4 regions of the Tardiphaga sp. 839_C3_N1_4 genome follow, and region 3 is predicted to be linked to each of the others. Evidence: predicted binding sites of a transcription regulator. Region 3 holds the regulator's gene; each other region holds the start of a gene.
What was found. Region 3 encodes PhoB, which activates phosphate uptake and scavenging genes when phosphate is short. Its sites were predicted from a motif close to TGTCATNNANCTGTCAT; they were not measured.
Positions count from the first base shown of each region.

Region 1: the regulator PhoB is predicted to act here: its motif matches at 3,544-3,560, upstream of AB8A38_RS03010 (DUF47 domain-containing protein).
Region 2: the regulator PhoB is predicted to act here: its motif matches at 1,709-1,725, upstream of ppk2 (polyphosphate kinase 2).
Region 4: the regulator PhoB is predicted to act here: its motif matches at 5,849-5,865, upstream of AB8A38_RS13035 (esterase-like activity of phytase family protein).

Region 1 covers NZ_JBPWQD010000001.1:559,720-567,509, forward strand. Annotated here, with positions in the region: gene AB8A38_RS02990 (ABC transporter substrate-binding protein) at 1-193, shown strand, start outside; gene AB8A38_RS02995 (ABC transporter substrate-binding protein) at 231-1,451, shown strand; gene AB8A38_RS03000 (branched-chain amino acid ABC transporter permease) at 1,518-2,393, shown strand; gene AB8A38_RS03005 (branched-chain amino acid ABC transporter permease) at 2,395-3,363, shown strand; gene AB8A38_RS03010 (DUF47 domain-containing protein) at 3,563-4,207, shown strand; gene AB8A38_RS03015 (inorganic phosphate transporter) at 4,222-5,238, shown strand; gene sugE (quaternary ammonium compound efflux SMR transporter SugE) at 5,245-5,559, opposite strand; gene AB8A38_RS03025 (peptide chain release factor 3) at 5,766-7,385, shown strand; gene AB8A38_RS03030 (SRPBCC family protein) at 7,665-7,790, opposite strand, start outside.
Region 2 covers NZ_JBPWQD010000001.1:5,621,355-5,629,144, forward strand. Annotated here, with positions in the region: gene AB8A38_RS26925 ((2Fe-2S)-binding protein) at 1-437, opposite strand, end outside; gene ppk2 (polyphosphate kinase 2) at 734-1,660, opposite strand; gene AB8A38_RS26935 (methyl-accepting chemotaxis protein) at 2,265-3,965, opposite strand; gene AB8A38_RS26940 (hypothetical protein) at 4,028-4,174, shown strand; gene AB8A38_RS26945 (YebC/PmpR family DNA-binding transcriptional regulator) at 4,202-4,948, shown strand; gene ruvC (crossover junction endodeoxyribonuclease RuvC) at 5,035-5,562, shown strand; gene ruvA (Holliday junction branch migration protein RuvA) at 5,559-6,176, shown strand; gene AB8A38_RS26960 (hypothetical protein) at 6,173-6,673, shown strand; gene ruvB (Holliday junction branch migration DNA helicase RuvB) at 6,670-7,719, shown strand; gene AB8A38_RS26970 (NUDIX hydrolase) at 7,726-7,790, shown strand, end outside.
Region 3 covers NZ_JBPWQD010000001.1:3,644,668-3,652,457, forward strand. Annotated here, with positions in the region: gene argF (ornithine carbamoyltransferase) at 1-8, opposite strand, end outside; gene AB8A38_RS17485 (aspartate aminotransferase family protein) at 8-1,246, opposite strand; gene AB8A38_RS17490 (GcrA family cell cycle regulator) at 1,693-2,202, shown strand; gene phoB (phosphate regulon transcriptional regulator PhoB) at 2,398-3,102, opposite strand; gene phoU (phosphate signaling complex protein PhoU) at 3,194-3,907, opposite strand; gene pstB (phosphate ABC transporter ATP-binding protein PstB) at 3,936-4,763, opposite strand; gene pstA (phosphate ABC transporter permease PstA) at 4,760-5,605, opposite strand; gene pstC (phosphate ABC transporter permease subunit PstC) at 5,607-6,605, opposite strand; gene pstS (phosphate ABC transporter substrate-binding protein PstS) at 6,753-7,763, opposite strand.
Region 4 covers NZ_JBPWQD010000001.1:2,714,414-2,722,203, forward strand. Annotated here, with positions in the region: gene AB8A38_RS13005 (methyl-accepting chemotaxis protein) at 1-720, opposite strand, end outside; gene AB8A38_RS13010 (DMT family transporter) at 1,088-2,002, shown strand; gene AB8A38_RS13015 (sugar phosphate isomerase/epimerase family protein) at 2,051-2,854, shown strand; gene AB8A38_RS13020 (antibiotic biosynthesis monooxygenase) at 2,918-3,211, opposite strand; gene mbfA (iron exporter MbfA) at 3,365-4,336, opposite strand; gene AB8A38_RS13030 (Bug family tripartite tricarboxylate transporter substrate binding protein) at 4,741-5,727, shown strand; gene AB8A38_RS13035 (esterase-like activity of phytase family protein) at 5,935-7,290, shown strand; gene AB8A38_RS13040 (methyl-accepting chemotaxis protein) at 7,407-7,790, opposite strand, start outside.

The sequences.
Region 1 (7,790 bases), 3.1 Mb from region 3:
CGACATCATCTTCGGCAAGGGCACCATTCAGCCGAACGGCCGCAAGCTGCACCCGGCCTATCTGTTCGAGGTCAAGAAGCCCGAGGAGTCGAAGGGACCCTGGGACTACTACAAGCTGGTGGCGACGATCCCTGCCGATCAGGCCTTCACGCCACTCGACAAGAGCGCTTGTCCGCTTTTGAAGAAGACCTAATTTAGAAGCCCGTCGTCCAAATCATTGAGAGGAAGTCATGAAAAACAAGATTTCAATCGCACTTCTCGGCACGGCGCTTTCGCTGGCCATGGCAGGCATCGCCATGGCGCAGGACAAAACCGTCAAGATCGGCGCACTCAGCGATCAGTCCGGTCTCTATGCCGATCTCGGCGGCCCGGGCTCAACCCTGGCTGCGCAGATGGCGGCAGAGGACTCCGGTCTGATGGCCAAGGGCTGGAAGATCGACATCATTTCCGGCGATCACCAGAACAAGCCGGATATCGGCTCCAACATCGCGCGGCAGTGGTTCGACGTCGACAAGGTCGACACCATCGTCGACGTGCCGAATTCCGGCGTGGCACTGGCGGTGAACAACATCGTCAAGGAGAAGAACGGCGTCTACATCAATTCGGGCGCCGCGACGTCGGATCTTACCAATGCGCAGTGTTCGCCGAACACCGTGCACTGGACCTACGACACCTACATGCTCGCCCATTCGACCGGGCAGGCGATGGTCAAGGCCGGCGGCGACAGCTGGTTCTTCCTCACTGCCGATTATGCCTTCGGTGCAGCGCTTGAGCGCGATACCTCGGAAGTCGTCAAATCCTCGGGCGGCAAGGTGGTCGGCGGCGTCAAGCATCCGCTCAACACCGCGGACTTCTCCTCCTTCCTGCTGCAGGCGCAGTCGTCGAAGGCCAAGGTCATCGGCCTGGCCAATGCCGGCGGCGACACCACAAACTCGATCAAGCAGGCGGCTGAATTCGGCATCTCCAAGGGCGGTCAGAAGCTCGCGGCATTGCTGCTGTTTATCACGGACGTCAAGGCGATCGGTCTCGAAACCGCGCAGGGACTGAGCTTCACCGAGACTTTCTACTGGGACCTGAACGACAAGACCCGCGACTTCTCCAAGAAGTTCGCGGCGCGCATGAAGAATGGCGCTCCGCCGTCGATGGTGCAGGCGGGCGTGTATGCGGGCCTGATCCACTACTTCAAGGCGCTGGAAGCGCTCGGCAGCAATCCGCATGATGGCGCGAAGATCGTTGCCAAGATGAAGGAATTGCCGACCGACGATCCGCTGTTCGGGCAGGGCAAGATCGAAGCCAATGGCCGCAAGATTCACCCGGGCTATCTGTTCGAAGTGAAGAAGCCGTCGGAATCGAAGGCGCCGTGGGATTTCTACAAGCTCGCCGGTACAGTGCCAGCCGATCAGGCGTTTACACCGATCGAGAAGAGCACCTGCGCGCTGCTGAAGAAATAAGATCGTTGGCCCGGCGGCGCCGCGCTGCCGGGCCAAGACTTTCCTGCGATAAAAGTTGAGAACAACATGTCGATCAATCTACAGGCCCTGTCTGCGCAATTGCTGGTCGGACTCATCAACGGCTCGTTCTATGCGCTGTTAAGTCTCGGCCTCGCCGTGATCTTCGGCATGCTGAACATCATCAATTTCGCCCATGGCGCCGTCTATATGATGGGCGCGTTTGCGGCATACTTTCTGCTCAATCTGGCCGGCATCGGCTACTGGCCGGCGCTGATCCTAGCGCCGCTGGCGGTCGGCCTGTTCGGCATGGTGATGGAACGCACCATGCTGAAATGGATCGCCAATCTCGACCATCTCTATGGCCTGCTGTTGACTTTCGGTCTGGCGCTGATCATCCAGGGCGTGTTCCAGAATTATTTCGGCTCGTCGGGCCTGCCTTACGCGATCCCGGATGCGCTGAAGGGCGGCATGAATCTCGGCTTCATGTTCCTGCCGATCTATCGCGGCTGGGTCGTTATCTTCTCGCTGGTGGTTTGTATCGCGACCTGGTTCCTGATCGAGCGTACGCGGCTCGGCGCCTACCTGCGCGCTGCCACCGAAAACCCGACGCTGGTCCGCGCCTTCGGCATCAACGTGCCGCTGATGATCACGCTGACCTACGGTCTTGGCGTCGGTCTAGCGGCACTCGCCGGCGTGTTGTCGGCGCCGATCAACCAGGTGCGCCCGCTGATGGGCGCGGACCTGATCATCGTCGTGTTCGCGGTCGTTGTGATCGGCGGCATGGGTTCGATCATGGGCTCCATCATCACCGGTTTCGCCCTCGGAATCATTGAGGGTCTGACCAAGTATTTTTACCCCGAGGCCTCCAACACCGTCGTCTTCGTGCTGATGGTGCTGGTGCTCCTTGTGAAACCTTCCGGACTGACGGGACGGGCTGCCTGATATGACAACGATCACTGAAAACGCCATTCCGTCACCCCGTCGCACCGTCAAAGACGAGATGGTCGCCTTTGCGATCATGACCGCGCTGTTGCTGGTCGTACCGCTCACCGGCGTCTATCCGTTCTTCGTGATGCAGGCGCTCTGCTTCGCGCTACTCGCCTGTGCGTTCAACCTCCTGATCGGCTATGGTGGTCTGCTGTCCTTCGGCCACGCGATGTTCCTGGGCACCGCCGGCTACTGCACGGCGCATGCGCTGAAAGTGTGGGGCCTGACGCCCGAACTCGGCATCGTCGTCGGTGTCGTCGCCGCCGCTGCGCTCAGCGTCGTCACCGGCCTGATCGCCATTCGTCGTCAGGGCATTTACTTCGCGATGATCACGCTAGCGCTGTCGCAGCTCCTGTACTTCGTCTATCTGCAGACGCCATTCACCCATGGTGAAGACGGTATCCAGGGCATTCCGCAGGGCATCCTGTTCGGCCTGTTCAATCTCTCGAAGCCGATCACGCTGTATTACGTGATCCTGGCCGGCTTCACGCTGGGCTTCCTGATCATCTACCGCGCTATCAACTCGCCGTTCGGCGAAGTGTTGAAGGCCATTCGCGAGAACGAGCCGCGCGCGGTGTCGCTCGGCTACAAGACCGACCAGTATAAGCTCCTGGCCTATATCCTGTCCGGCACGCTGGCGGGCTTCGCCGGCGCGCTGAAGGTGTTCGTGGCACAGAACGCCTCGCTCACCGACGTGCACTGGAGCATGTCCGGTGAAATCGTGCTGATCACTCTCGTCGGCGGTCTCGGCACGCTGTTCGGGCCGGTGGTGGGCGCCTTCGTGATCATCGCCATGCAGCAATATCTCGCCGGCTTCGGCCAGTGGGTGACGGTGATCCAGGGCGTGATCTTCGTGGTCTGCGTGCTGACCTTCCGCCGCGGCGTGATTGGCGAAATCGCGCATTACTTCAAGCGGTCGCTCTAAATCCAGGCACTGCCTCAGGAAAAGCAGGCTGTCATAAAGCGGTGGATGACCGGGTCTAAAAGGTGCGCGATTGCCCGCCTTGACCGGAAATGCTTTATGACATCCGTGTGACACAGGGCCGCCCGGCGGTGGCCCCGCGGGACCATGTCCGCCATCTGGCGGTCCGGTCGCTGCGTTTTCCTGACAGTTGGATGAGATGATGCTGCGCTGGTTCCGGTCCTTTCTGCCCCGGGAGGAAAGGTTTTTCGACCTGTTCGCCCGCCATTCAGTGACCGTGGTCGAGGGCTCCAAGGCGCTTGCGGGGATGCTGGAAGGCGGCGACGAGACGCCGGTCTACTGCCAGCGCGTCAACCAGTTCGAGAACGACGCCGACGCCATCACCCGCGAGGTGCTGACCGCCGTTCGCCGCACTTTCATCACGCCGTTCGACCGCGTCGACATTAAGAACCTGATCACCGCGATGGACGACTCCATCGACCAGATGCAGCAGACGGCCAAGGCCGTGATGCTGTTCGAGGTGCGCCAGTTCGAACCGCCGATGCGCGAAATCGGCACGCTGCTGGTGGAGTGTGCCAACCTTGTCGGTCGCGCCGTGCCGCTGATGAGCGCCATCGGCGACAATGTCGGCCTGCTCACCGCGATCACCGAGGAAGTCGGCAAGCTCGAAGGCCGCGTCGACGATCTGCACGACATCGGGCTCAAGGAGCTCTTTCTCAAGCATCGCGACGCCAACACCATGGATTTCGTGGTCGGCGCCGAGATCTACAAGCACCTTGAAAAGGTGGCCGACCGCTTCGACGACGTCGCGAACGAGATCAACAGCATCGTCATCGAACAAGTATAAGGCAGGGCCATCAGGTGGACGCCACGCTCGCCTTTCCGGTGCTGATCGGCCTCATCGCCATCGCATTGCTGTTCGACTTTCTCAACGGCCTGCATGACGCTGCCAATTCGATCGCGACGATCGTCTCGACGCGCGTGCTGCGGCCGCAATATGCGGTGCTGTGGGCGGCATTCTTCAACTTCATCGCCTTCCTGGTGTTCGGCCTGCATGTCGCCAACACCATCGGCACCGGGATCATCGAGCCGAGCGTCATCGATCCCGCCGTGATCTTTGCGGCCCTGATGGGCGCCATCGTCTGGAACGTGATCACCTGGGGCCTCGGCATTCCCTCGAGCTCGTCGCATGCGCTGATTGGTGGCTTGCTCGGGGCAGGCGTCGCCAAGGCAGGACTCTCGGCAGCCTTGTGGACCGGACTGTCCAAGGCGCTGCTGGCGATCGTGCTGTCGCCGCTGGTGGGATTCCTGCTAGCGCTGGTGCTGGTGGCCATCGTGTCATGGGCCTCGGTGCGCTCGACACCCTTCGCCGTGGACCGCGCCTTCCGCATTCTGCAGTTCGTCTCGGCCTCGCTCTATTCGCTCGGCCATGGCGGCAACGACGCGCAGAAAACCATGGGCATCATCGCGGTGCTGCTGTACTCGCAGGGCCACCTCGGCACCGAGTTCTCGGTGCCGTTCTGGGTCGTGCTGTCGTGTCAGGCGGCGATGGCCCTGGGCACGCTGATGGGCGGCTGGCGCATCGTCCGCACCATGGGCCTGCGCATCACCAAACTCACGCCGATGCAGGGCTTCTGCGCGGAAACCGGCGGCGCGGCGACGCTATTCGCAGCGACATTCCTCGGCGTGCCAGTCTCCACGACCCACACCATCACCGGCGCGATCGTCGGCGTCGGTGCTGCACGTCGTGTGTCAGCGGTGCGCTGGAACGTGGCGAGTTCGATCGTCTATGCCTGGGTGATCACGATCCCGGCCGCGGCGATCGTCGCCGCCGCGACCTGGTGGATCGTGAAGCTGCTGCATCTGAGCTTTATCTGACGCAGGTCATGACACCAGCTTCAGCCCGGCAATGCCCGCCACGATCAGCCCGATACAGGTGATCCGCGCCACCGTCGCTGGGTCGCCGAACAGGTACATGCCCAGCGCTGCGGTGCCGACCGCGCCGATGCCGGTCCACACCGCATAGGCGGTTCCCATCGGCAGTTCCTTGAGGGCGAGTGCGAGCATGCCGACGGACGCAGTCATGCTGATCAAGGTAAGGACGGAGGGGACGAGGCGGGTGAAGCCTTCGGTATATTTGAGCCCGACGGCCCAGCCGACTTCGAGCAAACCCGCGATGAACAGCAACAACCAAGCCATGGAACGGCCTCCTGATGAAAGTACAGGGCCGTCCCTGCAAGCAAAGGTTTCCCTTTGCCGGATGATGATGATTTGGAGGTCGTCCTCGCAGGGGTTATATGGGACCCACGCAGCCGGATCGCAACGCGGCCGATGGTCGCCACTTCGGCCAGTTTCCCGCCCAAAATCCCTTGATTGCGCCCGTTTTCCCTGCCACAGGCACGTTTATGTCCGATATCGCCCTTTCCGCCGACTCAGCCGCGCGTTCCCCGCTTGCCACTGAGGTCGCCCGCCGCCGCACTTTCGCGATCATCTCGCATCCTGACGCCGGCAAGACCACGCTGACCGAAAAGCTGCTGCTGTTCGGCGGCGCCATCAATCTCGCCGGCCAGGTCAAGGCCAAGGGCGAGCGCCGCAACACGCGTTCTGACTGGATGAAGATCGAGCGCGACCGCGGCATCTCCGTCGTCACCTCGGTGATGACCTTCGAATTCCAGGGCCACGTCTTCAACCTGCTCGACACGCCGGGCCATGAAGACTTCTCGGAGGACACCTATCGCACGCTCACCGCGGTCGACTCTGCCGTGATGGTGATCGACGCCGCGAAGGGCATCGAGGCGCGGACGCTGAAGCTGATCGAGGTTTGTCGTCTCCGCGACATCCCGATCATCACCTTCGTCAACAAGATGGACCGCGAGAGCCGCGATGTGTTCGATCTCCTGGACGAGATCGAGAAGACGCTGGCGCTCGACACCACGCCGATCAACTGGCCGGTCGGCCGCGGCCGCGATTTCATGGGCACTTATGATATCGAGACCGGTGGCATCCGCCTGTTAGAGGGCGGCGGCGCCAAGACCGGCGCAGCCGAGAAGATTGCGATTGCCGATCTCGCCGGGCGCAATGCCAATCTCGATGTCAACGAGATCACCGAAGAACTGTCGCTGGTGAAGGAAGCCTCGAAACCGTTCGATCTGCAGTCGTTCCGCGAGGGCCATATGACGCCGGTCTATTTCGGCAGTGCGCTGCGCAATTTCGGCGTCGGCGATCTGCTCGAAGGTCTCGGACGGTTTGCGCCATCGCCGCGCGCGCAGGAATCTAATTTGCGCAAGGTCGAGGCCGACGAGCTCCGGATGTCTGCCTTCGTGTTCAAGATCCAGGCGAACATGGATCCCAACCATCGCGATCGCATTGCGTTTGCGCGGCTGTGCTCCGGCAAGCTCACGCGCGGCATGAAAGCCAAGCTGGTGCGCACCGGCAAGAACATGTCGTTGTCGTCGCCGCAGTTCTTCTTCGCCCAGGACCGCGCCATTGCAGACGAGGCCTATGCCGGCGACGTGGTCGGCATTCCCAATCACGGCACGCTGCGGATCGGCGACACGCTGACCGATGGCGAGGACATCACCTTCATCGGCGTGCCGTCCTTCGCGCCTGAAATCGTGAGACGTGTGCGTCTCGGCGATGCGATGAAGGCGAAGAAGCTGAAGGAAGCTTTGCAGCAGATGTCGGAAGAGGGCGTCGTCCAGGTGTTCCGCCCGCGCGACGGCGCGCCGGCTTTGGTCGGTGTCGTCGGCCCGCTGCAGCTCGACGTGCTGAAGGCGCGGCTCGATGCGGAATATCAGTTGCCCGTGAGTTTTGAAGTCTCGGAATTCTCGCTGGCGCGCTGGATCTCGTCGGAGGACAAGAAGAAGCTTGAGGCCTTCATGTCCAACAACAACTCCGGCGTCGCGGATGACGTCGACGGCGATCCGGTGTTCCTGGCGAAGAACGACTTCTATCTGAACTATACGAAGGAGCGCGCCGAAGGGATTGTGTTCTCGGACATCAAGGACGTGAAGAAGCAGGGGTGAGGGACGACGCGTTGGACCTCGGCCTTTCGTAGGCCGATGCAGCTGTCTCCCGACAGAGCCAGGACGATCCGCCGGGTCGCTCCGGCGGATCTTGACCTGCTAGCGGTACGCAATACATGAACCGCTTGAGTGAACCGTATCGCTGAACTCTTAAAGAAAGATTCCTGCGCGCTAGGCGTGTCAGCAAATCTTGTGGGATGAAGCAACCCAATCGGTCGCTGCCCCAACATAGTTGTTTTGAAGTGGATATGAAGTTTGTGCGGCCTTCAGGCCGCAGCCTCAGGTGCCGAATTCCACGATCCTCTTGATATTCGCCAGCCCCAACTCCGCTTCCTCATCGATCCGCGCAATCATCTCCGCGGTCGGTGCCTTCGGCCGTGCCGGATTGCGTACCGTGCGGGTGAA
Region 2 (7,790 bases), 2.0 Mb from region 3:
TGCTTGATGGCTTCACGCACCCGGACATAGGTGCCGCAGCGACAGATATTTCCGGCCATGGCGGCATCGATGTCGGAATCGTCGGGGGTCGGCGTAGAAGCGAGGAGCGCCGCCGCTGACATGATCTGTCCGGATTGGCAGTAGCCGCATTGAATGACTTCGAGATCGAGCCAGGCTTTCTGCACCTTGGCGCCGACCGGTGTGGCGCCGACACCTTCGATTGTGGTGATGGCGCGTCCGCTCACCGCACTGACCGGCAGCAGATAGGAGCGCACGGCCTTGCCGTCGACATGCACGGTGCATGCTCCGCATAGCGCAACGCCGCAGCCGAATTTCGTGCCGGTCATGCCGAGAATGTCGCGCAACACCCAGAGCAGGGGCATGTCGTCAGGCGCGTCGAAGGACTTCTGCTCGCCGTTGATATTGAGATTTGCCACAGTGAGACCCCCGATTGCTCGACTCGATGATGCAATGGCGAATGGTTCGTCATCGACCAACGACGGTACTATAGGCGTACGGTCATCATTTCAAAAGCAGCAATAAGATGCAGCAGGACTATACATTGGTTTGTATGTCGTGCGAGCGTGTCTATCGGATAAATCGCGGTAAAATCTGCGCGACATTATCCGACGCCCTCTTCTTGGGCGTCGGATGACTTTTATTCAAAAGAATATTGCGGTTGCGTTAGGCTCGGCCTGCCGGAAAAACGGCACGCCATCTGCCGGCTGTGGGGCTAGTACCGCTCCGGCACATACATTTCAGCTGGCACCGGCGTGCGGTGATAGTCGGGATTGCGCACGCGTGCAGGCAGGACCACGGGCGGATGCTCGACCTCCTGATAGGGAACCTGTTCGAGCAGATGCGCGATGCAGTTCAGGCGCGCCTTCTTCTTGTCGACGGCCTGCACCACATGCCACGGGGCTTCCGGAATATGCGTATGCTCGAGCATCGCTTCCTTGGCCTTGGTGTATTGCTCCCACCGGGTGCGCGCCTCGACATCCATAGGGCTGAGCTTCCACTGTTTGAGCGGGTCGGCGATACGCATCGAGAAGCGCAAGTGCTGCGCTTCGTCTGTGATCGAGAACCAGTATTTGATCAGGATGATGCCCGAGCGCACCAGCATGCGTTCGAATTCCGGCACCGAGCGGAAGAATTCCTCCACGTCATCCTCGGTGCAGAAACCCATCACGCGCTCGACGCCGGCGCGGTTGTACCAACTGCGATCGAACAGCACGATCTCACCGCCGGCGGGGAGGTGCGAGACGTAACGCTGGAAGTACCACTGGGTGCGCTCGCGCTCATTCGGCGCGGGGAGTGCGGCAACGCGGCAGACGCGCGGATTGAGCCGCTGGGTGATGCGCTTGATGACGCCGCCCTTGCCAGCGGAATCGCGACCCTCGAAGATCACCACGACCTTGAGCTTGTTCTGCTGCACCCAGCTCTGCAACTTCACCAACTCGCCCTGCAGGCGGAACAGTTCCTTGAAATAGAGGCGTCGCTCGATGGTCTCCGCCGGGCTGTGGTCGGACATTTCGTTGGTCAGGGCGTCGAGACGATCGTCATCGATCTCGAGCTCGAGTTCTTCGTCGAAGCCGTCCAGCATCTCTGCACGAATGCGGTCGTGGATTGCTTGCGCGTCGTCGAGGGAATGTTCGGTCATGGCAGCTCCGCTTGTATCGAATGGGTCCACGGTTATGGACCGATGCAAATGTCAGCGGTGTGACACGGCCCCCCATGCCCGGAGCGAATGGGCAAATGGCTCCAATGGGTCTCGCCGCCGCTGTCCATGCAGGACGGGGTACCGCAAGCCGAAATTCAACTACGCGTGATTGGCGCTACCTTGAGAGCCAAGCGTGCGCATCTGAGGTCGCGGGGCTCGTTGACCAAGGAAAAATGTGATGAATAAATTCATTCTGTTGGGCGCCGCTTTACTGATCGCCGGCACTTCGAGCTCGACCGCGCAGGCCAAAGACGGGCATAGCGCTGCCAGCAAGCATCGACGGATCATGTCCTCTCACGCGCGGTATGAGGGAAGCGCCCCCGTAACGGTCTATCGCGGATTTGGGGCCGGCCCCGGTTCATATGGATACAGCGCGCCATATGGATATGGCGGCGGTTCATACGGCGGAGATGACAATGCGGAGGGCCGAACGAGCGGCGGCTAGGACGCCTTGGCAGTTTCGGCTGCTAGCCCACTCGCAGACGGAATAGGCGGCGCTGCGCCAGGTCTCAGGTGGCAGCGCAGCGCCGTTTACAAACCCAAATCATAATTTGTACGCCGTGCGGAAGCCGCCCCAATGGCGTCCCTGTATGCGCACAGGCACGTCTATCTCGCGCATCATCACGGTCTGACCGTTGCCCATGTCGCGGGCATAACTCTGGATCAGGTAGGAACGTGTATTGCGACCGGCGGCCAATCCAGCCGGATCGTTGAAGATGCGGCGGTTGCGGCAGTTGGCCGTATTCCAGGCGACATCACCCGGGCGCTGCGGCTTGGAATAGATGCTGTTATGTACCGGTAGATAGCCGTTGCGGTCGATCATGGCGCAGAACGCCATGCGGCTGTCCTTGGCGAGAAATGCATCCTGGAATTCGGGGAGTGCGCGGTCGGCCCAGCCGAGAATCTTTGTCCGGTACTGCACCGGACTGGAGCCAGGGATTTCGACGTAGTTGTCGTCGAACATGTCGTCGATGCTGATAGCGCCGGATGCAATACCGTCGGCAAAGATCTTGTTGAGCGCGGCGCCGGCATCAATGGCGCGGGTGACGAATTCGGTGTTTTCGTCATGAATAGCCCATAGCCGGTCTTCGATCCGGCTGATGAGATGGTTGTCGGGCGCGACGAACAGTGCCTGTGCGCCGGCGGGGGAATGTTCGGCAATGCGGAGGCGGCAGGGGCCGACCTCGCTGAGTTCAGCAGCAACGATGTCGTGCAACGGAAGCCGGTTCGCGTCTGGTCCGCCGATGAGGATCCCGTCCATCGAGATTTCATAGACCGGTGCGCGGATCTGGCCGCCGCGCGCCTGAAGATCGACATTGAGGTGACATGGCAGCTTTTCGCGTCGGCGCTCGTCTTCGCGCTCGCTCTGTTTCAGCAGTACCGCGCAGCGGGACTTCAGCCGTGAGGCAAACATCGTCACGGCCTGGCCGGCCTGCGCGACATGCTCGCCATGGGCAGCCGCTTCCTTCGCAGCGCTATCGATTTCCGCGGCGCTGTCGCCGACCGAGACGATGAACTGCGAGGCGGTGGTGGCATTGTGCGACATCTCGCTGGTCGTCGCGTTCTGCTCGGCGACTGCGCCATTCACATTGGCAAACACCGGGCGGATCGCGTCGATGGCGGTGGAGATGCGATGCACCGCATCGACCGAACTCGCAGCGTCGCGCTGCAGGGTGTCGATCTTCTTCCTGATCTCTTCGGTGGCGTTCTGGGTTTGCACCGCCAGCGCCTTGACCTCGGTGGCGACGACCGAGAAGCCGCGGCCTGCAGCGCCTGCGCGTGCCGCCTCGATGGTCGCGTTCAGCGCCAGCATCGTTGTCTGCCGGGCGATCTGCGCGATCAGCTCCAACACATTGCTGATTGCAGCGGAGGAGTCGCGCAGCCGGTCCACGTTGGCGCTGGCTTCATGGGCGGCGGCGCCGGCCTCGTCCGCAAGCCGGCTGGCATCGCGCACCTGGGCGCCGATACCTTCGGCCGAGTGGGTGAATTTATCGGCCGCCTGCGCGAAGGTCGTGGCGGTGGATTGCGCGGCACTGCTGCGGTCGGCCAGCACATCGGTGCGGGCGCGGATGGCGGAGAGGGTGGTGGCGGTCGATTCGGCGCCGCCGGCGACGGAGGTCGCGGCACGCTCAAGCTGGCGGATAAGCGCGCCCAGCTCGAGTTCCAGCAACTCCAGGATGTCCCCAGCGGTATCTGGTTCAGGGTGCCGCGGTGCTACAGAAGGCGCTGTGTTTTCAGCAATCATCACCACTTCAGCCGCTTCCGGCTGCCGCTTGCGGAACAGTCCAAACGCCATCGGTGACCCCAATGAATACAATCTATGCGGGTAACCTTGCACCTCGGCGTGAAGTGATGGTTAAGGTCGGTTGCGGTATTGCGAAGATTGGCCGGATTCGGCTGCAAATTTTTGATTTTGCCGATTTCGCGGCCTATAACCCCGCGCCGCAGCCCTAAATACCCTGACGCTTCAAGAGAGACCGCATGGCCGGACATTCCCAATTCAAGAACATCATGCACCGCAAGGGCCGGCAGGATGCCCAGAAGTCCAAGCTGTTCAGCAAGCTGGCGCGCGAAATCACCGTCGCTGCCAAGATGGGGACGCCCGACCCGTCGATGAATGCCCGGTTGCGCTCCGCCGTGATCGCCGCCCGGCAAGAAAACATGCCGCGCGACAATATCGAGCGCGCCATCAAGAAGGCGATCGGCAGCGACGGCGAGAACTACGATGAAATCCGCTACGAGGGCTACGGCCCCGGTGGCGTCGCCGTCATCGTCGAGGCGCTGACCGACAACCGCAATCGCGCCGCTTCCGACATCCGTTCTTACTTCACCAAATCCGGCGGCAATTTGGGCGAAACCGGCTCAGTTTCCTTCATGTTCGACCATGTCGGCGTGATCGAATATGACGCCGACAAGGCCTCTGCTGACGACATGCTCGAAGCTGCCATTGAAGCCGGCGCGGATGACGTGGTGTCGGGCGAGGGCGGCCACGAGGTCTACGCGTCGCAGGAGACGTTCCGCGAGGTTGCCAAGGGACTGGAAGGCAAGTTCGGCGAAGCCCGCAAGGCCGCGGTGATCTGGAAGCCGCAGAACACGCTCTCGGTCGATGACGAGACCGGCGAGAAGCTGATCAAGCTGATGGACCTGTTGAACGAGCATGACGACGTGCAGAACGTCTATGCCAACTTTGAGGTGTCGGACGCGCTGATGGCCAAGATGGGCGGCTGAGCAGGGGCTCAGCTTCCCACTCTATTCTCTTGGGATGGTGGCGCGTTTCTATTTCGTTCCGGTCCGACCGGCGTTATCCCTGTGGGATGACACACCCTGCGATTCGCCCTCCTGTCCGCATCATCGGCATCGATCCGGGCCTGCGCCGCACCGGCTGGGGCGTGATCGAAATCGACGGCAACCGGCTGACCTATATCGGCTGCGGTTCGGTGGAACCGCCGGACAATCTGCCGCTGGCGAGCCGGCTGCTCGGCATTCATGAAGGGCTCGCCAAGGTGCTCGGCGACTTCCAGCCGGCCGAAGCTGCGGTCGAACAGACCTTCGTCAACAAGGACGGCGTCGCCACGCTGAAGCTCGGCCAGGCGCGCGGTATCGCCATGATGACGCCGGCGATGTTCGGCATTGCCGTCGCCGAATACGCGCCCAATCAGGTGAAGAAGACCGTGGTCGGCGCGGGCCATGCCGACAAGAACCAGATCCAGGTGATGCTGAAGATTCTGCTGCCGAAGGCCGAGCCGAAATCCGCCGATGCCGCCGATGCACTGGCGATCGCCATCACCCATGCGCATCACCGTCAGAGCACGGCACTGCGCCTCAAGGTCGTCGGCGCGTGATTGGCAAGCTCAAAGGCCTGATCGACAGCTACGGCGAGGACTATGTGATCCTCGACGTACAGGGCGTGGGCTATCAGGTGCATTGTTCTGCACGCACGCTGCAGGCACTGCCGCAGGCGGGCGAAGCTGCGGTGCTCGCCATCGAAACATATGTCCGCGAAGACCAGATCAAACTGTTCGGATTCCGCAGCGATATGGAGCGCGAATGGTTTCGCCTGCTGCAGACTGTGCAGGGCGTCGGCGCCAAGGTCGCGCTCGCCGTGCTCAGTACGCTGCCGCCGGCCGATCTCGCCAATGCCATCGCGCTGCGTGACAAGACGGCCGTGGCGCGCACGCCGGGCGTCGGTCCTAAAGTGGCCGAGCGCATCGTCAGCGAATTGAAGGACAAGGCGCCGGCCTTTGCGTCCGTCGATCCGGTGGTCGCGCAACTCGCCGGCGCGATGGACGACAACCGCGCACCAGGCGCTGTCAGGGATGCGATCTCCGCGCTGGTCAATCTCGGCTATGGCCAGCCACAGGCGGCGGCCGCCGTCGCAGCCGCGTCGCGCAGCGCAGGCGAGGGTGCGGAAACGGCGCAACTGATCAAGCTCGGGCTGAAGGAATTGGCGAAGTGAGCCTTGCCAGAATCGCCCGTGTGATCGGCATTGTCGCGATCTTCGGTATTGTCGGTTCGCTATCCGTGGCTGTGCTCGTGTCGTTGCTTGTGGTCGGTCTGGGTGCGTCGATCCTGCAATTGATCTTCTCTGTTGCCGATCTCGATGGTTTCAGATCGCTTGTCTCGATTGCACTGTGGCTGCTGGCATTTGTTGCTGCATTGGCGGCGCTGCTGCCGTCGCTCGGTGCCGGCGTCGTCTTCGCGCTGTCGGCCGTCTATGCCGGGCAAAACGCGATCTGGATGGCGTGGCTTGCTGCGGCCGTCGGCATTGCCGGCTTCATCGGGTTTGGAATGTTCGTTCAGCCCTCGGAATCGTCGGCGGTGATTTTGCCCGGCGTTCGATCGCTCACGCAGGCGCTGTCGCTGTCCGCATTGCTCGCGGGCATTGCCGTGATTCCAGCCAGCCTGTGCTGGTGGTTCGCGCGGCCGTTGCACCGTGGTAACGTCGCGTCATGAATACGCCGCCCGATCGCATGGTTACCCCTGAGCGCCGCTCTGACGATGTCGGCGACACCACGCTGCGCCCGCAGTCGCTGTCCGATTTCGTCGGTCAGGCACAGGCGCGCGCGAATTTGCAGATCTTCATCGATGCTGCCCGCAAGCGCGGCGAGGCACTGGATCACACATTATTTGTGGGCCCGCCCGGCCTCGGCAAGACCACGCTGGCGCAGATCGTGGCGCGCGAACTCGGTGTCGGATTTCGCGCGACATCCGGTCCCGTCATCGCCAAGGCCGGCGATCTCGCGGCATTGCTGACCAATCTCGAAGAGCGCGATGTGCTATTCATCGACGAGATCCACCGACTCAGCCCTGCAGTAGAGGAAGTGCTCTATCCGGCGATGGAGGACTTCCAGCTCGATCTCATCATCGGCGAAGGCCCTGCCGCACGCTCGGTGAAAATCGAGCTATCAAAATTCACGCTGGTCGGCGCGACCACCCGTGCGGGTCTCCTGACCAATCCGCTGCGTGATCGTTTCGGCATTCCGCTGCGGCTGAATTTTTACACGATCGATGAGCTCGAAAAGATCGTCACCCGCGGTGCCCGCGTGCTGGACATCGGCATGACCCCTGAAGGCTCTAACGAGATTGCGCGCCGTGCGCGCGGCACGCCGCGCATCGCCGGGCGTCTGTTGCGCCGTGTGCGTGACTTTGCCTCCGCTGCGGATGCGTCAGCGATCGATCGCAAAATCGCCGACCACGCGCTGTCCGCATTGGAAGTTGACAGTGCGGGTCTCGATGCGATGGATCGCCGCTATCTCACCACCATCGCCATGAACTATGCCGGTGGTCCCGTCGGTGTCGAAACCATGGCGGCCGCGCTGTCCGAGCCGCGCGATGCCATCGAAGACATTATCGAGCCCTATCTGATCCAGTGCGGCTATCTGCAGCGCACCCCGCGTGGGCGTCTGCTCACCTCGCATGCGTTCAAGCATCTGGGACTGAATGAGCCGAAACGGGATGAGAGCCAGATCGGATTGTTCGGAGCGAGCGACGAGGAGTAATCCGCGATGACCGAAAAGATCATCGGCGTGGTCGCCGCGCTGATCCGTGACGATAGAGGGCGCATGCTGGT
Region 3 (7,790 bases):
GTGCTCATCACGCGGCTCCCTGCGTCTTTGCAGATGCTTTGGCGGATGAGCCGAGGGCCACGCAAGCCTGTTCCAGCCGTTGCACGGCCTGCTCGATCTCGGACTCGCTGACGATCAGCGGCGGCAGGAAGCGCACGACATTATCGCCGGCGCCAACCGTCAACAGCTTGGCGTCACGCAGTGCTGCAACGAGATCACCGGCCGGCACGACCGCCTTGAGGCCGATGAGAAGACCTTCGCCGCGCACTTCGCTGAGCACATCTGGATGGCCATCGACCACACCCGCGAGTTTCTGTTTCAGCAGCAGCGACATCTTCTTCACATGGTCGAAGAAACCGGGCTTCAGCATGATATCGAGCACAGAATTCGCGGCAGCGACCGCCAGCGGATTGCCACCGAAGGTCGAACCATGGGAGCCGGGCGCCATGCCTTCGGCCGCTTCCGCCGTGACGAGGCACGCACCGATCGGGAAGCCGCCGCCGAGCGCCTTGGCCAGCGACATCACATCAGGCGTCACGCCGATGCGCTGATAGGCGAACAGTTCGCCGGTGCGGCCCATGCCGGTCTGCACTTCGTCGAAGATCAGCAGAATGCCGTTCTTGTCGCAGAGTTCGCGCAATGCGCCGAAGAACGCGTTGCTCGGCGCACGCACGCCACCTTCACCCTGCAGCGGCTCGATGAGAATGCCGGCGGTGTTCGGACCGATCGCCTTCTTCACGGCTTCGATATCGCCGAGCGGCAACTGGTCGAAGCCGTCGAGCGGCGTGCCGTAGCCTTCGAGATATTTGGCAGCGCCGGTCGCGGCGAGCGTGCCGAGGGTCCGGCCATGGAACGCGCCTTCAAAGGTGATAATGCGCGTGCGCTCGGGATGGCCTTTGGAGAAATGATAGTGCCGGGTCACCTTGATCGCGCATTCCATCGCTTCCGCACCCGAATTGGCGAAGAACACGAAGTCGGCAAAGCTCTGTTCGCACAGCCGGGCCGCGAGGCGCTCGCCGTCCGGGCTCTTGAACAGGTTCGACATGTGCCAGAGCTTGGTGGCCTGCTCCTGCAATGCGGCGACCATATGTGGGTGCGCATGGCCAAGTGCGTTCACGGCGACGCCGCTGGTGAAATCGAGATAGCGCTCGCCATCGGTTCCAATCAGCCACGCGCCTTCACCGCGCTCGAAAGCGACATCCGCACGCGCGAAAACAGGCAGCAAGTGAGCCTGAGAGAGGGGCGAAGACGTTGCGTTGCTGGTCATAACCGATCCGATCGAAAAGACTGCGGCCGCGTCGATGACAACTGTGCGAAATCGAACAACGGACCCTAGAAACGAAACGTGCCGCCCTTCTCGGGCGGCACGTGGGCATTATTCTATGTGTGCTGTGAAGACTGTCAACCGCGCACTGCGGCTTTCGAGTCACACGGAGTCGCAGAAAAAGCCGATTTTGCAGCTTTACTTGCAGAAGCATGTGGACGCGGCATGCCCGACTCTTGCGCGCGAGTCACGGCATATTGTAGCTTTTGCCTCGTCGGATACGACATCTCGTGCGGCGGTAGATCCTTTTGACACATCCAGTGCGGCGTAACAGCCGGACGCGAAATTCGCGCCCGGTGAGCGCTAAAGGATTCTGACCGCAGGGATTTTTGAAGTCTCAACTCGCAGCGCTGCCCGGTCAGGCCGGCGCTCACGAAGGGAAAACGGCGATGACGGTAATGACATGGACCGACGATCGCGTCGAACAGTTGAAGAAACTCTGGGAAGGCGGCCTTTCCGCCAGCCAGATCGCTGCGGAACTCGGTAACGTGACCCGCAACGCCGTGATCGGCAAGGTTCACCGCCTTGGCCTGTCCGGTCGTGCCAAGAGCCCCTCCTCGGCAGCTCCGCGGCAGCGCAAGGCGCGCCCGGCGCAGCAGATGGTACGCGTCGCCCGCCCGATGGCGCGCGGCAATACCGCGCTGGCCCATAATTACGAGATCGAGGCCGAGCCCGACCCGATCGCCTATGACAACATCGTGCCGATCAGCCAACGCCTGTCGCTGGTCGAACTCAACGAAGCCACCTGCCATTGGCCGATCGGCGATCCGTCGAGCGCGGACTTCTATTTCTGCGGCGGCAAGGCCCTGGCCGGCGCCCCCTATTGCGCGCATCACTCGCGTATCGCCTATCAGCCGGCCAGCGACCGCCGCCGCGCGGTCCCAAAGCCGACGCGCTGAGCTGGAAAGCATCTAAACCAAATGAAAATGCCCGGTGATGAGCCGGGCATTTTTCGTTTTGGGGGAATTGTGAGCGGAGACCTCTCCGCCGTCATGCCCGGCGAATGCCGGGTATCCACGTCTTGGCCGAACACAAAGACGTGGATGGCCGGGACAAGCCCGGCCATGACGAGAATAACTGTCGATAGCGGAGTATTACTCCGCCGCCTTGTCGAAGCGATCGTCCAGCGCATAGCCGGCGCCGCGCACGGTGCGGATTGGATCGGGCTCACCGGCGGGATTGAGCAGCTTGCGCAGGCGGCCGATATGCACGTCGACGGTGCGCTCGTCGATATAGATGTCGCGGCCCCAGACGCTGTCGAGCAACTGCTCACGGCTGAACACCCGGCCCGGATGTTCCAGGAAGAACTCCAGCAGGCGATATTCGGTCGGACCGAGATCGATCGGGCGGCTGGACCGCACGACGCGGCGCTTGTCACGGTCGAGTTCGATGTCGCCAAACGCCAAGACGGTGGCGAGACGCTCGGGAGCTGCACGACGGAGCAGGCCCTTCACGCGGGCCAGGAGCTCCGGCACGGAGAACGGCTTGACGATGTAATCGTCGGCACCGGTGGCGAGACCGCGAACGCGCTCGCTCTCTTCGCCCCGCGCCGTCAGCATGATGATCGGCAATGCCTTGGTTTCAGGCCGTGCGCGCAGACGGCGGCACAGTTCGATGCCGGACAGGCCCGGCAGCATCCAGTCGAGCACCACGAGATCCGGCACCCGCTCCTTCAAACGGGTATCGGCATCGTCGCCGCGCGCGACGGTTTCAACATCATAGCCTTCGGCGTCGAGGTTGTAGCGAAGAAGCGTCGTGAGGGCTTCCTCGTCCTCCACCACCAGAATGCGTGCATTCACAGCCATATGGTCAATATCCTCAGTGACGTCCGAAAAGCCTTTAGGTCATGATCCTTGCGGAAGACTGGCTTCCGCTTTTCCGGATCACGCTTCAGACCGTCGGCGTATTCGCGAATGTGGTCATGTCGCCCTTCGGGCGCTTGTCGAGGATCTGCTGACCCTCGATCATGTAGAACACGGTTTCCGCAATGTTGGTGGCGTGGTCACCAATCCGCTCGATGTTCTTGGCGCAGAACATCAGGTGGATACAGAACGAGATGTTACGCGGGTCTTCCATCATATAGGTCAGGAGTTCGCGGAACAGCGAGGTGCAGATCGCGTCGATTTCCTCGTCGCCCTTCCACACCGTCATCGCAGCGGGCAGATCGTGTGCGGCATAGGCGTCGAGCACGGCCTTGACCTGGGTGGTCACGAGGTCGGTCATGTGTTCGAGGCCGCGGATGAGCTTCAGCGGATGGAAGTCGCTGTCGAGTGCATTGACGCGCTTGCCGATATTCTTGGAGAGATCGCCGATGCGTTCCAGATCGGTGGCGACGCGCAGCGCGCCGACGATCTCGCGCAAATCGACAGCCATCGGCTGGCGCTTGGCGATGGTCAGCACGGCGCGCTCTTCGATCGTGCGCTGCAACTGGTCGATCTCGGCGTCGGTGGCGACGACGCGCGCACCGAGCGCGACGTCCCGGCGGATCAGCGCGTCGACGGATTCGACGATCTGCCGTTCCGCGAGGCCACCCATCTCGGCGACGAGACGGGTCAGCTCCTGCAGATCGTCGTCGAAAGCCTTGGTGGTATGTTCAAAAGCCATCTCAAATTCCTCCCGCGAGTATGTCGCGTCAGCCGAAGCGGCCGGTGATGTAATCCTGGGTGCGGCGATCGGTCGGCGACGTGAAGATCTTGTTGGTCTGATCGAATTCGATCAACTCGCCGAGATACATGAAGGCCGTGCTGTCGGAGACGCGGGCGGCTTGCTGCATGTTATGGGTCACGATCGCGATCGTGTACTGATCCTTCAACTCGTCGATCAGCTCCTCGATCTTCGCGGTCGAGATCGGGTCCAGCGCCGAGCACGGCTCGTCGAACAGGATCACTTCCGGCCGCACCGCGATGGTGCGCGCGATGCACAGACGCTGCTGCTGACCACCCGACAGGCTGAGGCCCGACGCGTTGAGCTTGTCCTTGACTTCGTTCCAGAGTGCACCGCCGCGCAGCGCCCTCTCGACGCGCACGTCCATCTCCGACTTGGAGATCTTCTCGTAGAGGCGGATACCGAAGGCGATGTTTTCATAGATCGTCATCGGGAACGGGGTCGGCTTCTGGAACACCATGCCGACGCGGGCGCGCAGCAGGTTGAGATCCAGCTTTGGATCCAGAATGTTCTGGTTGTCGAGCATGAGCTGACCTTCGGCGCGCTGGCCGGGATACAGGTCATACATGCGGTTGAAGATACGCAGCAGCGTGGACTTGCCGCAGCCCGACGGGCCGATGAACGCAGTCACCCGGTTCGCCATCAGCGTCAGGTTGATCTTCTTCAGGGCGTGGTGTTCGCCATAGTAGAAGTTCAGGTCGCGCACGGTGACCTTGGGACGGGTCTCGCCCTGCAGGGCCGACGGCGGCGGCATCGAGACGGAAGGAACGCCAGACGACACAGAAAGCTCACTCATTTTGCTGTCCTCTCGGCGCCGAGAATGCGCGCGCCAATGTTAAGGGCAAGTACGGTCAAGGTGATGATCAGGGCACCGCTCCAGGCGAGCTGCTTCCAGTACTCGTAGGGGCTCTGCACGAAGTTGTTGATGGTCACCGGCAGGTTGGCCATCGTCTTGGTGAGATCGAGGCTGAAGAACTGGTTGCTCAGCGCGGTGAACAGCAGCGGCGCCGTTTCACCGGCAACACGTGCGGTCGCCAGCAGCACGCCGGTGATGAGACCGGCGCGGGCTGCACGATAGGCGATCCGCTTGATGACCAGGGAGCGCGGCAGGCCGAGCGCCGAGGCCGCTTCGCGCAGCGGGTTCGGCACGAGACCAAGCATGTCTTCAGTGGTGCGAACCACGACGGGGATCACGATCACGGCGAGCGCAAGCGAACCGGCGAGAGCCGAGAAGCCGCCCATCGGAACCACCACCGCACCATAAACGAACAGGCCGATGATGATGGACGGGGCCGACAGCAACACGTCGTTGATGAAGCGGATCACCGAGGTAAGTTTGTCGTGCTTGCCGTATTCCGCGAGATAGGTGCCGGCAAACAGGCCGAGCGGCGCGCCGATGCCGACGCCGATGACGGTCATGATGATCGAACCGACGATGGCATTGAGCAGGCCGCCTTCCATGGAGCCGGGCGGCGGCGTGTTCTGGGTGAAGATCTGCAGGCTGATGCCGGCGATACCGTTGTAGAACAGCGTGAACAGGATCAGCGCGAGCCAGGTGACGCCAAAGAGAGCGGCACCCATGCAGAGCCCACGGATGATCATGTCGTTGCGACGGCGTGAAGCGTAAATCGGGTTCATATTAGTTGCCCGCCTTCTTTTCCAGACGCAGCAGCATCAGACGCGCTGCCGAGAGCACGAAGAATGTCAGCACGAACAGCAGGAGACCGAGCAGGATCAGACCCGATTGATGCAGACCGTCGCTCTCCGCGAACTCGCTGGCGATCGCTGCCGAGATCGTGGTGCCCGGGCCGAAGATCGAGCCCGTGATACGGAACGAGTTGCCGATGATGAAGGTCACCGCCATCGTTTCGCCGAGCGCACGGCCGAGCGCCAGCATGACGCCACCGATCACACCAACACGGGTATAGGGGATGACGACGTTGCGGACGACTTCCCAGGTGGTGCAGCCGACGCCGTAAGCGGCTTCCTTGAGCACCGGCGGCACCGTCTTGAACACGTCAACCGAGATCGAGGTGATGAAGGGCAGCACCATGATGGCGAGGATCAGCGACGCGTTGAACAGCGAGAGATAGGACGGCGGGCCGGCGAAGATCACGCCAAGGACCGGGACGCCTTCGAAGGCGCTGATCATGAACGGCTGCACGTGGTTGGCGAGGAACGGGCCGAGCACGAAGAAGCCCCACATGCCGTAGATGATCGAGGGAATACCGGCGAGAAGCTCGACCGCCATGCCGATCGGGCGGCGCAGCCAGTTCGGGCACAGTTCGGTGAGGAAGATCGCGATGCCGATGCCGACCGGGATGGCGATCGCCATCGCGATCACCGAGGTGATCAGCGTGCCGTAGATCGGACCGAGTGCACCGAGGACCGGCGGATCAGCCGACGGGGCCCAGCGCTGCGTCGTCAGGAACGAGAAGCCGAATTCTCGAAGCGCCGGCCACGCACCAACGATGAGCGACAGAATGATGCCGCCGAGGATAAACAGAACGGACAGAGCCGAAATGCGGGTGATCCAGTAGAACGCCTGGTCCCCGGTCTTGAAGGCATTCAAAGCCTTCGCACGATCATAAGGTCCGGCAGCGTCCATCGAAGAGCTCTGTACGGCCATGTCTGCCACGCCAGTCCCCTGTAATTGTTACAATACCCCAAAACGCATTGCCCTGGAGGGGCTTGTCAGGGCGCGAAGTCAGAAGAGAAGAAGAAAGAAATTCAGCCCTGCAGCAGACGGAGGAGAGATGCCCCTCTCCTCCGCCCACACACCAGATCAGCTCTTGATGTCAGCCGACCAGGTCTTTTCGATCAGCTTGACGACGGGTTCCGGCATCGGAATGTAATCGAGCTCTTCAGCCATCTTGGCGCCCTTCTCGAACGACCACTTGAAGAACTTGATCGCTTCAGCCGAGGCTGCCTTGTCGGTCGGAGCCTTGTGCATCAGGATGAAGGTCGCAGCAGTGATCGGCCACGAGGTTTCGCCCGGCTGGTCGGTGAGGATCACGTAGTAGCCAGGAGCCTTGGCCCAATCGGCGTTCGACGCAGCAGCCTGGAAGGCCGCGACGGTCGGCTGCACGGTCTTGCCAGCCTTGTTGACCATGCCGGTATAGGTCAGCTTGTTCTGCTTGGCGTAAGCATATTCAACATAACCGATGGCATTCTTGGTCTGGCCTACGTTGCCCGCGACGCCTTCGTTGCCCTTGGCGCCAACGCCAACCGGCCACTCGACGGCGGTACCGGTGCCGACCTTGGTCTTCCAGTCAGCCGAGGCCTTCGACAGATAGTCGGTGAAGTTGAAGGTGGTGCCCGAACCGTCCGAACGACGAACGACGGTGATGGCGGCCGAGGGCAGCTTCAGCTTCGGGTTCAGCTTGGCGATGGCAGCGTCGTCCCACTTGGTGACCTTGCCGAGATAGATGTCGCCGAGCACTTCGCCGGAGAGAACGAGCTCGCCCGAGGCGATGCCTTCGAGATGCACGACGGGAACGATCGCGCCCATCACCATCGGCCACTGAACCAGGCCGTCCTTCTCGAGCTGCTCAGCCTTGAGCGGCGCGTCGGTGGCGCCGAAGGTCACAGTCTTGGCCTGGATCTGCTTGATGCCGGCGCCCGAACCGATCGACTGGTAGTTCAAACCATTGCCAGTCTCTTTCTTGTAGGCGTCGGCCCACTTCGAATAGACCGGGAACGGGAAGGTTGCGCCGGCACCCGTGATGTCGGCGGCAAATGCCGAGGTCGAGGCGGCAACGAGGCCGGCAGCGACGATCGCTTTGAGGAATTTCATGGGATGTCTCCAATCTCGTGAGCGACC
Region 4 (7,790 bases), 930 kb from region 3:
AAGGTCTCCTTTGGCGAGCTTGTTCATCGTGGCGATGCTCGCCTTCAGCGGACGCACGATGGTGCCGCGCGCAACGAAATAGCTGAGCACGATCGCCAGCAGCATGACCGCAACGGTCGCATAGACGATGGTCCAGAGCGTGTCATTGGCCGTCTCGAGGAAGTCGACCTTTTTAATGCCCACATAGAGGATGCCGATCACGTTGCGGCTGGCATCGAAGATCGGATCATAGACGGTCATATACGGCTCGCCGAGGATGGCTACTTCACCACGGAACGCGGTCTTGCCGTTGAAGACCGCGTCATAGGCCGGCCCTTTCGCCAGTTGCGTGCCGATGGCACGGGTGCCATCCGGCTTCATCACATTGGTGGAGATGCGGGTATCGTTCATGAAGATCGTGGCGGTGCCGCCGACCAGCGTCTTGATCTTGTCGACCGCCGCGAAATTGCCGTTCAGCGGCTTGCCGTCGGCAAGCAGCTTGCCATCCGCGATGCTGTATTTGTCGCCGCTCTCGCGCAGCACGTTCCAGGCGACGCGCATGTTGGTCTCGACCCGCTCCGTCGCGGATTTGGCGGCGCCCTGTTCGAGCACATATTTGGCGACCAGCGTGATGCAGACGCCGAGGATGAGAATGCCGGAGACCGTCATCAACATGATGCGCGGGCCAAGACCGAGACCCCGGCGGCGGCCGGGTTTGGGTTGAGAGGCGGACAACGGCATTACGATCTCCTGTCGCGCCGACCCCTCGGTCGTGCGCTCAAAGCCGAACGGCTCCAGACACACTCACTGCACAACGTCGACGAGGTATCCGGACCCGCAATTCAAGAAACAAGTTCCATCATTGCGATTCAGTTCTATCGGCTAGCCGTTCGAAAGCGGTTAATGTTCGCCTGGCGGAAAAGGTATAATCGTCTGATTTTGCGTGTTTTTCGGCATCTGAATACCTGAATCGAGGCTCATTCCTGGCGTCCATTCGACGCATCTACCGATGCGCGCTCCGCTGCCGCGCATGGTGCCCGCGCGCCAGCATGACTTGTGCCACCCGGCGAACTGCCGCCTATGAAAGGCTGCATTGACCATCGAGCCGATGACCCCTTCCGCTCCGCCGCGACAAACGATCGTCGGCTGGTTCGCCAACCAGCCTTATCTCCTGCTCAGCCTCACTTCGCTGTTCTGGGCCGGGAACATCGTGCTCGGCCGCTATGTCGCCGGCCACGTCCCACCGGTGACGCTGGCCTGCGTGCGCTGGATCGGGGCCTTTTTCCTGTTGCTGCCCTTCGCCTGGACGCATCTGCGCACGGACTGGCCGGTCCTCCGCGCGCAGCTTTCTCTCATGACCATGCTGGCGCTGACCGGCTTCGCTGCCAATACGGTACTGGCCTATTGGGGCCTGAAATACACGCAGGCCCTGAATGCGCTGCTGATCCAGTCGTCGGGCCCGCTCTGCGTCGCGCTGTGGACGCTGATCCTGTTCGGCGTGAGGCTCACGCTGGCGCAACTGCTCGGCATCGTGGTCTCCATGGCCGGCGTGCTGATCATCATCCTGCGCGGCGATCTGACCGCACTGGCCAGTATCCAGATCAACAAGGGCGATGCGATGCTGTTCGCAGCGCTCCTGGTGTTCGGCATCTATTCGGCGCTGATGCTGCGGCGACCGGTGACGCACCCGATGTCACTGATTGCTTTCACCACCGCCGGCGGCGCGATCCTGACCCTGCCGGTCAGCATCTGGGAACTCAACTCGGGCTCGCCGCTGATCTTCGACACGGTGACGCTGCTGACGCTCGCCTATGCCATGATCTTTCCGTCGGCACTGGCCTATCTGTTCTTCAATCGCGGCATCGCACTGATCGGCCCTAATCGGGCTGCACCATTTCTGCATCTGATGCCGGTGTTCGGCTCTGTATTGGCCATCGCGTTTCTCGGCGAACAGCCGCAACTGTTTCACCTCATCGGCTATGTGCTGGTACTGTCGGGCGTATTCATCGCATCACGGCGATAGACCGAACATCCGCTCCGGCCAGCCAGACATCGGGAGTAGAAACATCTCATGACCGTTTTCTCGCTCGCCCACCTCACCGTGCTATCGCTGGCGCCGCCAGAGATGATCGACGTTGCCGCGCGCTGCGGCTACCGGAGTGTCGGACTGAGACTGATCGCCGTGACCGCGGAAAGCCCCGGCTACCCGCTGATGAACGACAAGGCGATGATGCGGCAAACCAAGGCGCGTCTCGCTGACACCGGACTGCACGTGCTCGATATTGAACTCGTCAAGATCACGCCCGGGATCGACGTCGCGGCGCTTGAGCCGATGCTCACCGCCGGCGCGGAGCTCGGAGCCCACCATGTCATCGTCGCGCCCTATGATCCCGACTTGTCCCGCCTCGCTGACTGCCTGGCGGCCATCGCCGATCTTGCGGCGCGATACGGCATCATGCCGGTGATGGAGTTCTTTCCCTGGACCAATGTGTCGAACCTGCACAAGGCGCGCGCCGTCGTCGAGACCGCAGGCCGCGCCAATGCGGGTATCCTTGTCGATACGCTGCATTTCGACCGCTCCGACAGCAGCCTCGCCGAACTCGACGACATGCCATCGCGCTTGCTGCCGTTTTTCCATTTTTGCGATGCTCCGGCGGAAAAGCCTGGCACGGTGGAAGGACTGCTGCACACCGCACGCGCTGAACGGCTACCACCCGGCGACGGCGGCATCGACCTCTGCGCCATCGCCGCGCACCTGCCGAAGCATATTCCGGTCGCGCTCGAAGTGCCGATGGATGCGCTGACCCGGGAGCGCGGCCCCGAAGAAGTCGCGCGCCGCGCAATCGCCGGCGCGAAGCGCCTGCTGGGAGATTGAGAATCTGGCGAGTAATCTACGCGCACATGCCACCCGCCCGGCATAGCACCTGTCCCGCGCGCGTTATGCCAACGTATGAACGATAACCGGGCCGGCTATCGCTGTGGCTGGTCCAATCAGCAAGGGCGCCAGATTCTGTTCGCTCCACGCGAGCCCGCGTCGGTTCGACTCCTCGGCGCCCGCGAAATTATTGAAGATGCTGATCGCCGTCACCGTATCGTCGGACGCATAGACCACATAATAGGCCATGAAACCTTCGACATCACTGATGATCGGAATGGCACCTTCCTTGATCCTGCGCGTCAGTTCCTCAGCCATGCCGGTCTTTGCCTTGCTCTGACGAATGGCAGCATACATGGGACGCTCCTTCACCCGTAAGCTGCCCGCGATCGCACCTGCCGCGATCATGCATCGCACACACTCATCATCGGCGGGACGAGCAGCAGGGTTTCCCGCGCATAGAACCTACGCCATCCCGCGCAACGACGCCATCTGACGCCTCCCCACCCGCTACGCGCCTCCGATCAATATGCCCACCGCCAGAACGATGACGCCGCCAAGCACCACCTGAAAGACGGCCTGCAGGAACGGCGTATCCATATAGCGCGCCCTGATATAGGCGATGGCCCAGAGTTCGAAAAAAACGACAACACCCGCGATGGCCGTCGCGATCCAGAATGCATTCGGCCAGCTGTCCGGCACGAGATAAGGCAGAGTGTGGCCAAGACCGCCCAGCGTCGTCATCAGCCCGCAGATGCCGCCACGCAGCCACGGCGAGCCGCGTCCGGTCATGGAGCCATCGTCCGACAGTGCTTCGGCGAAACCCATGCTGATGCCGGCGCCGATCGATGCGGCGAGGCCAACAAGGAATGTCTGCCAGTTGTGATGTGTTGCAAACGCGGCCGCAAACAGCGGCGCCAGCGTCGATACGGAGCCGTCCATCAAGCCCGCAAGACCTGGCTGGACATATTGCAGGACGAACATCCGGTGGCGGGTGTTGTCCTCGATCGTACGAACGTCGGACGTCAGGATGGCATTCGATAATTTGGCCGCGAGATGCTCGTGTCCTTTTTCCAGCTCGGCCAGATCGCCCAGCAACTTGCGAACCCCGACATCCGTCGCCTGCTCGGCCGCTTTGGCGTAAAAGCGCTCGGCCTCGAACTCCATCCGCTCGGCCTCCTTGCGGATGGTGTCGAGCGACAGGTTACGCGTAAGCCAGATTGGTCGGCGGCGGATGAAGCCCTTAACGTCTTCGCGCCGGATCGGCGGAAGGTTCGGTCCGAAGCGCTCCTCATACATCTGCAACAGCAGATGCCGATGGCCCTTTTCCTCTTCGGCCATCTCGCTGAAGACTTTCGCGGAATCGGGATAGCGCTCTGCCAGATCCTCGGCGAAGCTGAGATAGATCCGGCTGTCCTCTTCCTCGCTGGAGATCGCAACCGCCAGCACCTCGCGTTCGGTAAGCTCCGAAAACGCCTTCATATCAACGCCTTACATAATTTAGAATTATTCTAATTTATATAGGAGCTGCTTTGCATTTGTCAAAGAGCTTTGCGCCTGCGCGGCGCTGAACCTGTCGCTGGTCGGGAAGCAATAGCGGCGACGAGAAGGACCGCGACGAAACGATCGTGCGTGCTCCGGAGCTCGCCCCGGCATTCGCACCGACCCCAACGCGCAGATGCTGCGGATCAGCGGCCGTCTGCAGGTGCTCTCGCTCACGAACGCGATAAGGTCGACCCGGTGCTACGACGTCGATGCATGGCCTACACCATCGACAGCGCGCCAACCTGAACGGCATACCTTTCCGCTTCCGTGCGTCACCGACCTCCGCTAGTTTGCCCGCAATAAATATGGGCTACCAAGGCCGATTCAGGGAGAAAAGCGGAATGCACGGACTTTCAGTTCTTCGCGGTGTGGCGAGCGCATCGTTTATCGGAGCGCTGCTGTTGGCGACCCCGGAGGCCATCGCACAAACCGCGAACTATCCAAACCGGGCGATCACGCTGGTGCTCCCTTTCGCCGCCGGCAGCGGCACCGACACCACGACGCGCCTGATCGCCAAGGAGCTCGGCACCGCGCTGAACGCCAACACTGTGATTGACAACAAGGCCGGTGCCAATGGCTCGATCGCCGCCAGCTTCGTCGCCCGCGCCCCCGCCGACGGCTACACGCTGTTCGTCACGACCAACACGACGCATTCGGCCAATCCTTTTCTGCTCAAGACCATGAGCTATGATCCGATCAAGGATTTTACGCCGATCGCGCGCACCGGCGACCTGCCCTTCATGCTGGTGATCAATCCTGAGATTCCCGCCAACTCCGTGGAAGAGCTGATCGCGCTCGCCAAGAAAGAGCCGGGCAAGTACTCCTACGCATCGGGCAGTTCGTCGGCGATCGTCTCGGGCGCGACCTTTGCCCGCCTAGCCAAACTCGATCTCCTGCACGTGCCTTACAAGAGCTCACCACCCGCGCTCACCGATGTCATCGCCGGCCGCGTCAGCATGATGTTCGTCGACGTGCCGACCGGCTTGCCGCACGTCAACGCCAAGGCGCTGAAGTCGCTCGCGGTGACCACGAAATATCGCTCCAAACTGCTGCCCGATCTGCCGACAATGGACGAGGCCGGCGTGAAGGGCTTCGACATCACCTCCTGGCAGGGCTATCTCGGCCCGGCCAACATGCCGAAGGACATCGTCGTCAAGCTCAACGCCGAAATCCGCAAGATCGTCGAACGCCCCGAAATCCAGAAAGACCTCGCCAACCGTGGCATGGAAGCCTTCTCCGGCACGCCGGAAGAATTCGACGCCTTCCTGAAGGACCAGCTCAAGGTGTGGGAAAAGCTGATCACGAATGCGGGGATCGAGAAGCAGTAGAGAAGCAGCCCCGTTTGTCGTCTCCGCCCCTGCCTTTGGCGTGCGAGGCGGAGACGATGGCGGAGAGGCTGTGACCCAACCCGCAGCCGCGGCGACCCCATGCCGCAGCTCTTTCCCCTACTGTCACCCAGTCGTCATGAAATTGTCAGCGCAGCGTAACGCCCGCGCCCCAGAACACGCCGCATGGTCACCACAAAGGAGACAACCATGCGCAGCACATTCCTCTGCTCCGTCGCTTCCCTCGTCATGCTTTCTTCCGCAGCCTTTGCGCAGTCGGAAGGCGAATTCCCAGCCAAGCTCGCCGGCCATGCCGTGCTGCCGGCCACGTCGACCATCGACGCGCCCGCGGACGCGCCGAACGACCTGAAGACCTCGGGCAAATACACCACCGGCAAGCGCGTCGACGCGCTCGGCACCGTGATGGGCAAGTCCTATGAGCGCGCCACCGGCATCTCGCTGCCGATGAAGGGCCAGCCGCTGCAGGGCCATTCCGGCATCAAGGTGATGCCCGACGGTTCGTTCTGGGTGCTGACCGACAATGGCGCTGGCTCGCGCTACAATTCGGCCGACTACATGATCTATCTCAATCACCACAAGATCGATTGGAAGAACGGCAAGGTCGAGCGTCAGGCCACCGTGTTCCTGCACGATCCCGACAAGAAGGTGCCGTTCCGCATCGTCCATGAAGACACCGCCAAGCGCTACCTGACCGGCGCCGATGTCGACACGGAAGGCTTCCAGATCGTCGGCGACAATTTCTGGATCGGCGAAGAATTCGGCCCCTACATCATCAAGGCTGACAAGACCGGCAAGGTGCTGGCCGTGTTCGACACCGTCGCCGACGGCAAGCCGGTGCGTTCGCCGGATCATTGGTCGGTGCAGTCGCCGGGCGCGCCGGGCGCCACCTATACCACCGTCAACCTGCGCCGCTCCAAGGGCTATGAAGGCTTCGCCTCCTCGAAGGATGGCAAGTTCCTCTACGGTCTGCTCGAAGGCCCGATCTGGGATGCCGAGAAGAAGGACTGGGAAAAGGTCGACGGCAAGGAAGCTTCGCGCATCCTGGAATTCGACGTCGCCAACGAGAAGTTCACCGGTCGCTACTGGCAGTACGTGTTCGAACAGAACGGCAATGCCATCGGCGACTTCAACATGATCACCGCCGACAACGGCCTGATTATCGAGCGCGACAACGGCGAAGGCACCAAGGACAAGGCCTGCGCCGACGGCAAGCGCGGTGAAGACTGCTTCCCCGACCTCGCCAAGTTCAAGAAGGTCTACAAGATCGAACTGAACGACGCCAATGTCGGCAAGCCCGTTCGCAAGATCGGCTTCATCGACCTGATGAAGATCCAGGACCCGAACAAGCTGGCCCGCAAGCCGCTCAATGATGGTGTGCTGACCTTCCCGTTCTTCACCATCGAGAACGTCGATCAGGTCGATGCGACGCACATCATCGTCGGCAACGACAACAACCTGCCGTTCTCGTCCAGCCGCGATCCGAACAAGGCCGACGACAACGAGTTCGTGCTGCTCGAGGTCGCCGACTTCCTCAAGGCGAAGTAAGCAACGCGAGCAGGCACTCGCCTGAAACGACGAAAGCCCTCCCGCAAGGGAGGGCTTTTTGCGTTCGAGCTTGATCTACTTTCCTCTCCCACAAGAGGAGAGGGGAAGAAGTGCCTCTACGCAGCACGCACCTTGGTCAGGAACTCGTCCACTGCCGTCCGCAACATGCCGGACTGGGTATCGAGCTCCCTGGCATTCGACAACACCTGCGAGGCCGCCGTCCCGGTCGCTTCCGCTGCGCTGCTGACGCCCCCAATATGTTCGCTGATTTCACTGGAGCCCGCCGCGACCGACTGAATGTTGCGCGCGATTTCCCGCGTGGCCTCGCCCTGTTCCTGGACGGCCGTGGAGATGCTGGTGGTGATCTCGCTCATCTGCGCGATCGTGCCGGTAATGGCGCTGATCGAAAGCACGGCTTCGCTGGTGGACGCCTGCATGGCGGCAACCTGGGCGGAGATCTCTTCGGTGGCCTTGGCGGTCTGGCTCGCCAATGCCTTCAC